One region of the Thalassotalea sediminis genome, then DNA from elsewhere that is predicted to be linked to it. Evidence: predicted binding sites of a transcription regulator. Region 1 holds the regulator's gene; each other region holds the start of a gene.
What was found. The regulator FNR, encoded in region 1, switches genes on or off when oxygen is low (the NO sensors DNR and NnrR bind a similar motif). The targets are predictions, from matches to a motif close to TTGATCTAGATCAA.
Positions count from the first base shown of each region.

Region 1 (2,210 bases):
GTGTAAATATTACTGATTTTAGCTTATCGTGTTCATGCGTGCCTTTGATAATAATGTCAACGTCGTGATGAATTGCTTGTTCAATTATTGGTTCGAAAGGACGATTGTGCCAAACAACTTGATGACGTATTGATATACCTTGAGGGTTTTCAGTGGCAATAATATTTTCTAACCACTGCTTTCGGTCATCGATTAATGACTGGCGCATTGCCTCTCTTTCTTCGCTAGACAACATCGTGGTCATTTCATAGGAGAAATCATAAATAGATAAAAATGCGGTAATACTTCCATTTGTTTTTTGTGCAAGCTCAATCGCTCGCTTTAACGCTTTTTGTTCTTCGGTCGTTGGATCTATCACCGCTAATATATTTTGATACTTTTCCATATTATGACTCCAAAATAGTGTCTTTATTGATCAATTATAGTGATTATAAGAAGAACCGCACTTAAATTAATTGTTTTAAATCAAAGCTTGAAATAAAAATTGTACAAACAATCCTTTAACCTGCACTTTCCACTAATTTATCCAGATCTACAATGGTAATAAATTTTCCATCAACGTTTATGATACCGTTTTTATGGAATCTATTGAGTAAACGACTTATTGTTTCTACCGTTAAACCAATATAATTTCCTATATCACTTCTCGTCATTGTTAATCTAAATTCTGTTGCAGAAAGGCCACGATCTTTATAACGATTACTTAAACTTGATAGAAATGTGGCTAATCGTTGCTCAGCATTTTTTCGGTTTAAGAGTGTTAACATTTCTTGATCTGTTTTAATTTCTGCACTCATCATTCTTAAGATTTGCTTTTTTAGTTTAGGCATCGTATTTGATAGCGCGTCAAGCGTATCATATGGAATTTCGCAAACCATAGATGTTTCTAATGCCGTAGCAAAGCTTGAATGTTCTGAAAGTGCGATGGCTTCAAACCCCAATAAGTCACCAGCAAGATGAAAACCTGTGATTTGTTCTTCACCACTTTCGTTTACGGTAAATGTTTTAAAGGTGCCAGATCGTACAGCATACAATGATTTCATTTTATCGCCATCATGAAATAATTGCTCGCCTTTATGAATAGGGCGCTTTCGATCGATAATTTGATCCAACGTTTGTAGCTCTTGTTCATTAAGAGAAAAGGGTAAACAAAGTTCACTAATGCTACAATTTTGACAATGAATATGTTGTTGACCTGAACACTGATTGTTATACATAACGTCCCTAGGTACAGCTATTTGATTGCTCGAATAGTATTAAAACATGACGTGATATGCAAACTTTAGTGTAATGAGTCCATAAAAGATTAAGCCTATCGCAATTAAACGCCTGACCCAGCGTTTTTTAAAGAATAACGTCAGGCTTTGAAACCCCAATGAAACAGTGAGTAATGCGGGTAATGTACCAAGACCAAAGAAAAACATGATGCCCATACCGCTAACTGCACTGCCGGATGCAATAGACCAGGTCAGTGTAGAATAAATTAACCCACAAGGTAACCAACCCCACAACATGCCTAGTCCTAACGCCTTAGGCATTGAATTAATAGGTAATAGACGTTTGCTTAATGGTTGTAATTGTTGCCAAAAGCCACGTCCGAGTTTTTCCACATGATTAAGCCAAAATAGCCATTGACCAATGTATAGGCCTAAAAGAATAAGAAAAATACCCGCAATGACTTTTAATATAATAACTGGAAATCCAAGCGCTTGTACGCCCAAGGAACCTGTCCAACCGGCAATGAGACCAAGGAAGGAATAGGTAATAATGCGTCCTAAATTATATGCTGAGATATAATAAAATGACGTTTTACTTTGTTTCTCAACGGCAGCGGTTAACATAGTTGAAATACCACCACACATGCCAATACAGTGTCCCGCGCCTAGTAAGCCAATTAAAATAGCTGAAAAGTAATCAAGTGTCATTTGTCGCGAAGGTCATTTTGATCGTGTTCAGGTTGAGGTTTACGATCATTTTTATTTTTGTCTTCTTCAAACAAAATACTTAAACCTTGCTTTTCTAGGTCATCGAATTGATCAGATTTTACCGCCCAAAAGAATATATAAATGCCAAGTGCAGTTAAGAGAATTGCTATTGGGATTAAAACGTAAATTACACTCATAAGTTTCTGTCTATTTTACTTTTAATAGGCGTAGTGAATTTGTAATAACTAATATCGAGCTTAACGACATACCAATAACTGCCATATA
Region 1 covers NZ_AP027361.1:2,082,597-2,084,806, reverse strand. The annotation lists gene uspE (universal stress protein UspE) at 1-385, opposite strand, end outside; gene fnr (fumarate/nitrate reduction transcriptional regulator Fnr) at 501-1,217, opposite strand; gene QUE09_RS09565 (sulfite exporter TauE/SafE family protein) at 1,257-1,925, opposite strand; gene ccoS (cbb3-type cytochrome oxidase assembly protein CcoS) at 1,922-2,122, opposite strand; gene QUE09_RS09555 (heavy metal translocating P-type ATPase) at 2,133-2,210, opposite strand, start outside.

Region 2 (2,210 bases), 1.3 Mb from region 1:
AAGTAACGCTGCAACCCATATAACGCCGGGGGCTATTCTAGCAAGCATATTAGGTTCAGGACCAATACCGAGAGGAAAAAGTGTGACAACAAGAATAAAAAACAACAGCGGATTTGCAACGTCATCCTTGTGGCGAAATGCAATGGTAATATCGCGTTTAAAAACAAGGTAGAAAATCTGGCGATAAGATAGGTTTGTAGTATCGTTTTTACTCATAACTTATCCTAGAAGAACCTATATTCAAGCGTTAATTTTTTATATTTATCGGAAGACATTTGTAAATCTTGATGGGTTGTCAAGATAACTGCACCACCTTTTTCAGCATGTACCTGCATACGTTGTTCTAAAGTTAAGACTCCTTTTTTATCAATCGCAGTAAAAGGTTCGTCTAAAATCCAGATTTTTGCAGTACTCTGCCAAAGTTTAGCTAAAGCGATACGCCTATGTTGACCAGCGCTTAAATGTGAGGCTAACGCGTCTTCAAAGCCGATGAGTGCGACTTCAGCAAGTGTTTCTTCAGCACTCTCTGCTGATAAGCCACTTAAAGCGAGATTAAACGCCAAGTTTTCTTGTGCCGTTAGTTCACCTTTAATACCGACACTGTGCCCTAAATAAAGCATATTTTCGTGATAAGCTTCTCTACAATCATTTATCGTGAGACCATTGAAATATACGTCACCATCATACGGTTGAGAAAGTCCGGCTATAATTCGTAATAAGCTGGTTTTTCCGGCGCCATTAGGGCCCTCTACCTGCACGATGTCGCCACGATTAACAGCAAAATCTAGCGATTCGAAAAGCACTCTATCTTCTCGAATACAAGTTAAGTTGCGTGTTTCTATGAGGGGAACGTCACTATGACTCATGAATTGTTTCGTTTATATCGTTGTAAATTAAGTTAACGCAAGTGTAGCTAGTACGGCATACGTTGATTTGATCTAGATCCTACACCAAGTAATTAATTTATTATACCATTGCTTTCATTCGCAAAATATATGCGACTTAACGCAAGATTACTGCTTTTTAATTACAATCGGTGGTAGAATTGCTGCAATTTTTTGACAGACGTTAGTTCGTAATTCGCCATATAGTGTGTGAAGCGTGAATGTACGTAAGTCAGCTATTCTTAAAGCGCTATCGGAGAAGTAATATGATCCCTGAGTTGGGGCATTTTGCCTTAATATTAGGATTGGCATTCGCCATCTGTTTAAGTGTTGTACCGCTGGTTGGTGTATTTTTACGACAACCAATTCTTATTGGCTATGCTAAACCTCTCACTTTGGGCATGTTTGCCTTCACTGGACTTAGTATTGTCATCTTAGCTTATCTTTTCGTCATTGACGACTTCTCCGTTAAATATATTGCCGGCCATTCAAACTCTTTATTGCCGTATTATTTTAAAATTAGTGCTGTTTGGGGCGGTCATGAAGGCTCTTTATTGCTGTGGGTTTTCTCGTTAACTGCTTGGACCATGGCAGTCGCAAAGTTTAGCAAAGGCATTGATGAAGCATTTGTTGCTCGTGTATTAGCTATTCTTGGCATGGTTTCAGTAGGATTTATGTTGTTTACCTTGTTAACATCTAATCCATTTGACCGTTTATGGCCTGTTGTGCCAACCGAAGGGCGAGATCTTAATCCGTTATTACAAGATGTTGGCTTAATAATACATCCACCGATGCTTTATCTCGGCTATGTTGGATTTGCCGTTGCATTTGCTTTTGCCGTCTCTGCTCTTATGTGCGGTAAACTCGATGCCGCCTGGGCAAGATGGGCTCGTCCATGGGTTGTAGCTGCTTGGATCTTTTTAACATTAGGCATTGCTTTAGGTAGTTGGTGGGCATACTACGAACTTGGTTGGGGTGGCTGGTGGTTTTGGGATCCCGTTGAAAATGCCTCATTTATGCCTTGGCTCGTTGGTACGGCGTTATTGCATTCCTTAGCGGTAACTGAAAAGCGCGGCGCATTCAGAAACTGGACAGTATTACTTGCGATATTCGCGTTTAGTTTAAGTCTTCTCGGTACATTTTTAGTACGTTCCGGTGTGATAACATCAGTACATTCTTTTGCCGCAGATCCAACGCGAGGAATGTTTATTTTACTATTATTAGCGATAGCTGTCGGTGGTTCACTCACACTCTTCGCTTTTAGAGCATCAAATGTATCAAGTTTCAGCCGATTTTCTTTTTATTCTCGTGAAACAGCGTTATTAC
Region 2 covers NZ_AP027361.1:3,351,677-3,353,886, reverse strand. The annotation lists gene ccmB (heme exporter protein CcmB) at 1-216, opposite strand, end outside; gene ccmA (cytochrome c biogenesis heme-transporting ATPase CcmA) at 225-866, opposite strand; gene QUE09_RS15265 (heme lyase CcmF/NrfE family subunit) at 1,151-2,210, shown strand, end outside.
Region 2: a site for FNR is predicted at 934-947, ahead of ccmA (cytochrome c biogenesis heme-transporting ATPase CcmA). Genes of this name have one in related genera too.

Region 3 (2,210 bases), 210 kb from region 1:
TTAGGCGTTGCATTAGTTGCGATTTCAGCGGTACTTGGTGTATCTGCATTGATGCTCAGTAATTCTAACATATTCTTTTTCTTTAAACTCATTGGCGCCTGTTATCTCTTTTTTATTGCCATACAAATGTGGCAAAACAAAGGGAAAATATCGGTAACCAATGACAATAATTCAGCACTAAACTTCTCAAAAAGTAAACTCTTGAAACAAGGATTTATTACCGCTATTGCGAACCCTAAAGGTTGGGCATTTATGGTTTCTTTACTACCACCTTTCATTAACAAAAGTTACGCGTTACCACTCCAACTCTTTGTATTAGTTAGTATAATTCTACTATCAGAATTAGTGTGTATGATTATTTATGCAACAGGCGGCAAAGGTTTAGCTATTTTGTTATCGAGACAACAAAACGTTCAAATACTCAATAAAATATCGGCAATATTGATGTTTTTAGTTGCAATATGGTTACTAGTAAGTTAACGCAGATAACTTGGTACTGTAATGGAAAAAGTATGAGACTTATCCGACTGTTCAATAAAAGTGATCCAAATTCGCCACTGCATATCTTGTTTACCACAACTGCCAATAAATCCCTGTGCATTAAACTGGTGTTCACCGTTTTTAGCGAATAATAATGGTACTTTCCCCATATACATATTGTCGCCTTCCATAAAACCACTTATGTTTTTGATGTTCTGTTTTTTGTTAGCGTAAACTGTGAGGGTAAATGGCGTTTCTGCAAGCAATACTTCGCGATTAAACTTTACAAAAATGCGCATATCAGCCATATCAACAAAACATGCACTTTGACCAGCTATGCATGTGGGTTCAACTTCAGCGTGTTTTGCTACTTTTGAACATGAAAAAAGCAAAATTAAATGAAAAAAAATGATATATTTGTTGAGCATATTGGCTAAGTTAAGTCTTTATAAAACGTGGAATTTACATTGAATTGGCGACAATTTAAACACTTCTGCAATTTTTTTTGATTTAAAACAAATTTTCCCCTATCTACGGGTGACTTTTTACTGTCAAATGTCTATTATTCGCGCGGGTTTAAGACTCGCTGTGTGATTGCGTAATTTTTAGGCTATAACTATTACTGTATATCACTTTTACTTGAAACTATTTAATAATTATAACTGCGGAAACCATACCATGACTCAAAATGATACGTCAGCAGTAGACTACAACTTCGATGTTGTGCGTCAATTTACTGTAATGACCGTAATTTGGGGTATTGTAGGTACTCTCGTTGGGGTTATCATTGCCGCGCAGCTAATTTGGCCTGCGTTAAACTTTGATACACCATGGCTAACCTACTCCCGATTACGTCCTCTTCACACCAATGCGGTAATTTTTGCATTCGGTACGAGTGCGCTTTTTGCTACCTCATACTATGTAGTACAACGAACGTGTAAAACAACGTTGTTTGGCGGCTCTTTAGCAGCCTTTACGTTCTGGGGTTGGCAACTTGTTATTGTGCTAGCAGCAATAACGCTACCTCTCGGTTACACTTCTAGTAAAGAGTACGCTGAACTTGAATGGCCAATTGATATTTTAATTGCTGTTATTTGGGTCGCATACGCTGTCGTATTCTTTGGTACTATTGTCAAACGTAAAACCTCACATATTTATGTGGCTAACTGGTTCTTTGGTGGCTTCATCATAACCGTTGCGGTTTTACATATTGGTAATAGTATGGTTATTCCTGTTTCAATGATGAAATCGTACTCTCTTTATTCAGGCGCTATCGATGCAATGATGCAATGGTGGTATGGTCATAATGCAGTAGGTTTCTTATTAACAGCGGGCTTCCTGGGTATGATGTATTACTTCGTACCTAAACAAGCTGAACGCCCTGTTTATTCATATCGTTTATCAATCGTTCATTTTTGGGCTCTTGTATCTCTTTATATTTGGGCTGGACCTCATCATTTACATTACACTGCACTTCCTGATTGGGCGCAAAGTGTAGGTATGGTTATGTCTGTTGTATTATTCCTCCCATCTTGGGGTGGTATGATTAACGGTATCATGACGTTGTCAGGCGCATGGCATAAACTTCGTCACGACCCAATTCTTCGTTTCTTAATCGTTTCTTTATCGTTCTACGGTATGTCGACGTTTGAAGGGCCAATGATGGCGATTAAATCGGTTAATGCCCTTTCTCACTACACAGATTGGACAATTGGTCACGTTCATTCAGG
Region 3 covers NZ_AP027361.1:1,869,699-1,871,908, reverse strand. The annotation lists gene QUE09_RS08515 (LysE family translocator) at 1-480, shown strand, start outside; gene QUE09_RS08510 (hypothetical protein) at 477-779, opposite strand; gene ccoN (cytochrome-c oxidase, cbb3-type subunit I) at 1,159-2,210, shown strand, end outside.
Region 3: a site for FNR is predicted at 986-999, ahead of ccoN (cytochrome-c oxidase, cbb3-type subunit I). Genes of this name have one in related genera too.

Region 4 (2,210 bases), 1.0 Mb from region 1:
AAGATCCGAACTACGGTGTTGGAATGTAGATAACACTGCAACTTTAACATGAGGGGCGCTTAGGCGGCGATCAGTGATCCTCGTCCATAAAATAGGATGCATTTCTGCCATATTAGATCCCCAGAGTACCATTGCATCTGTTGCTTCAATGTCATCATAACAACCCATTGGCTCGTCTATGCCGAAAGTTCGCATAAACCCCCCAACTGCTGAAGCCATGCAATGCCTCGCATTTGGGTCGATATTATTACTCCTAAAGCCTGCTTTAAATAATTTAGAGGCAGCATAACCTTCAAATACGGTCCATTGACCGGAGCCAAACATTCCAATCCCTGTAGGACCTACCTTTTTAAGCGTTTGCTTTGCTTTCTCTGCCATAATATCGAACGCTTGCTCCCAAGTTATGGGGGCAAAATCACCATTTTTATCAAACTTGCCATTTTTCATACGCAGTAATGGCGTAGTTAATCGATCTTTGCCATACATGATTTTTGATAAAAAGTAGCCTTTAATACAATTTAAGCCGCGATTGACTGGGGATTTAATATCGCCATGTGTAGCAACGACTTTTCCATCCATCACTCCTACATTAACGCTACAGCCAGTACCACAAAACCGACAAGGGGCTTTATCCCATTTTAATTTCGTTAGATCACTGGTTGTGATCAAGTTTGACGCAGTTGCTGGTATTGATACACCGGCAACCGCAGCAGCGGCTGCAACAGCATTTGCTTTAATAAACTCTCGGCGATTGATACGCATAAGGTCACCTTAATCTTCCGTTAAAAATTGATGGTATATCGGAGATAAACTATAAAGTCCGACATGAATTTTGAGTTGGTCAACAACAATAGCTATTTGTTTCTGACTCGTGGCCTCAATGGTAAAAACAATTTTGCCAATATCACTGACGGCGTGGATTTCTGTGCCTTGTTCAGCGTTAACGTCATTGATAAATTGTTCGATAAAGTCTGGGCTGACATGCGCAACAAAACTGGCGACATGGTACTCTGATTTTTTTTGCTGGGTTGCAGCGCAAGTAGTTATGGCATTATCCATAATGTGCCTCGTTGGGATGAATAAACGCGAGTGAAATAATATTGATAGCATTATTAGCGTTGGTTTCCGCACCTATGCCCCCGTTTGTGCTTATCCTTGTTAGCTTGATTTCTTTATGTGATGCAGGATAGTTCAGACTTAATGCTGTCGTTTTACACTTTTTTGGTAAAAGGTGAATGCCGCTTAGGTTCGCTAAATGACTCATGACATGTAACACTCATTAGGCACTAGGTGGACCAAAAAGTAACTGTGATATCCACACCATAAAGCCAAAGCCACCGACAATAATGACGGATAAAATAGGCGCTAAAAATATCACTAGAAATATAAAGGTATTTTTTTCATATTTACGTTGTTTTTCAGGGGAAAGGTTGTGCGCCATCTTATTTCTCCTTGGTCTTTTTTCATCCATTATGTCTAGCTAATTTTATGAAGTATTGATCCATATCAATGTTTAATATTTAATCGATACTGAATAATTTTTTAAGTGTAGTTCAGAATTGATAATTTGCTTGGTATGATGGATAGCTATTTCATCTATACACTCGAGTATTGTTTGTGAATTCATTTAACGATATACATCAATGGCTTAGTCAATGGCAGCCGGCAATAGCTGCAAATTTTGAAAGACGGCTAGTGGTTGTAGAAGGTGAATGTGAGTGGCAGCAGCATGTTGCAGAGGTCTTTTACCGTTATTTTAATGCCGATAAAAGACAATGCTTTTTATGGGGGGAAGATCAAACATTTCTTACCGGAACAACGAAGAATTATCGCCATCAACTTGGCTGTGAGTATGATCTTGTTATATTTTCGGATCCTTTATTTCATCCCGATGCATTTTCAGCGTTATCAGGTACTTTAAAAGCCGGCGGAATTTTGTTGTGGCTAAAGCCTGAGGTACAAAGTCCGGGTATTTTCATGCAACGTGTCATGACAAAGTTTATACAAGATGCTCATGTTATTCACTTAACGAGCGCTACGCTGCCGATTGTTTCAATCAATACATATGTGCAACATGAATTCAGTGTAAGTATAGCCGATGGCTGCTTGACTCAAGAACAACATAGTGCGGTAAACGCTATCTGCCATGTCGCGAAGGGGCACCGGAATAGGCCGTTAATCCTTACAGCTGATCGCGGTAGAGGAAAATC
Region 4 covers NZ_AP027361.1:1,044,811-1,047,020, forward strand. The annotation lists gene napA (nitrate reductase catalytic subunit NapA) at 1-762, opposite strand, end outside; gene QUE09_RS04720 (chaperone NapD) at 772-1,059, opposite strand; gene napE (periplasmic nitrate reductase, NapE protein) at 1,280-1,441, opposite strand; gene QUE09_RS04730 (tRNA(Met) cytidine acetyltransferase TmcA domain-containing protein) at 1,618-2,210, shown strand, end outside.
Region 4: a site for FNR is predicted at 1,497-1,510, ahead of napE (periplasmic nitrate reductase, NapE protein). Genes of this name have one in related genera too.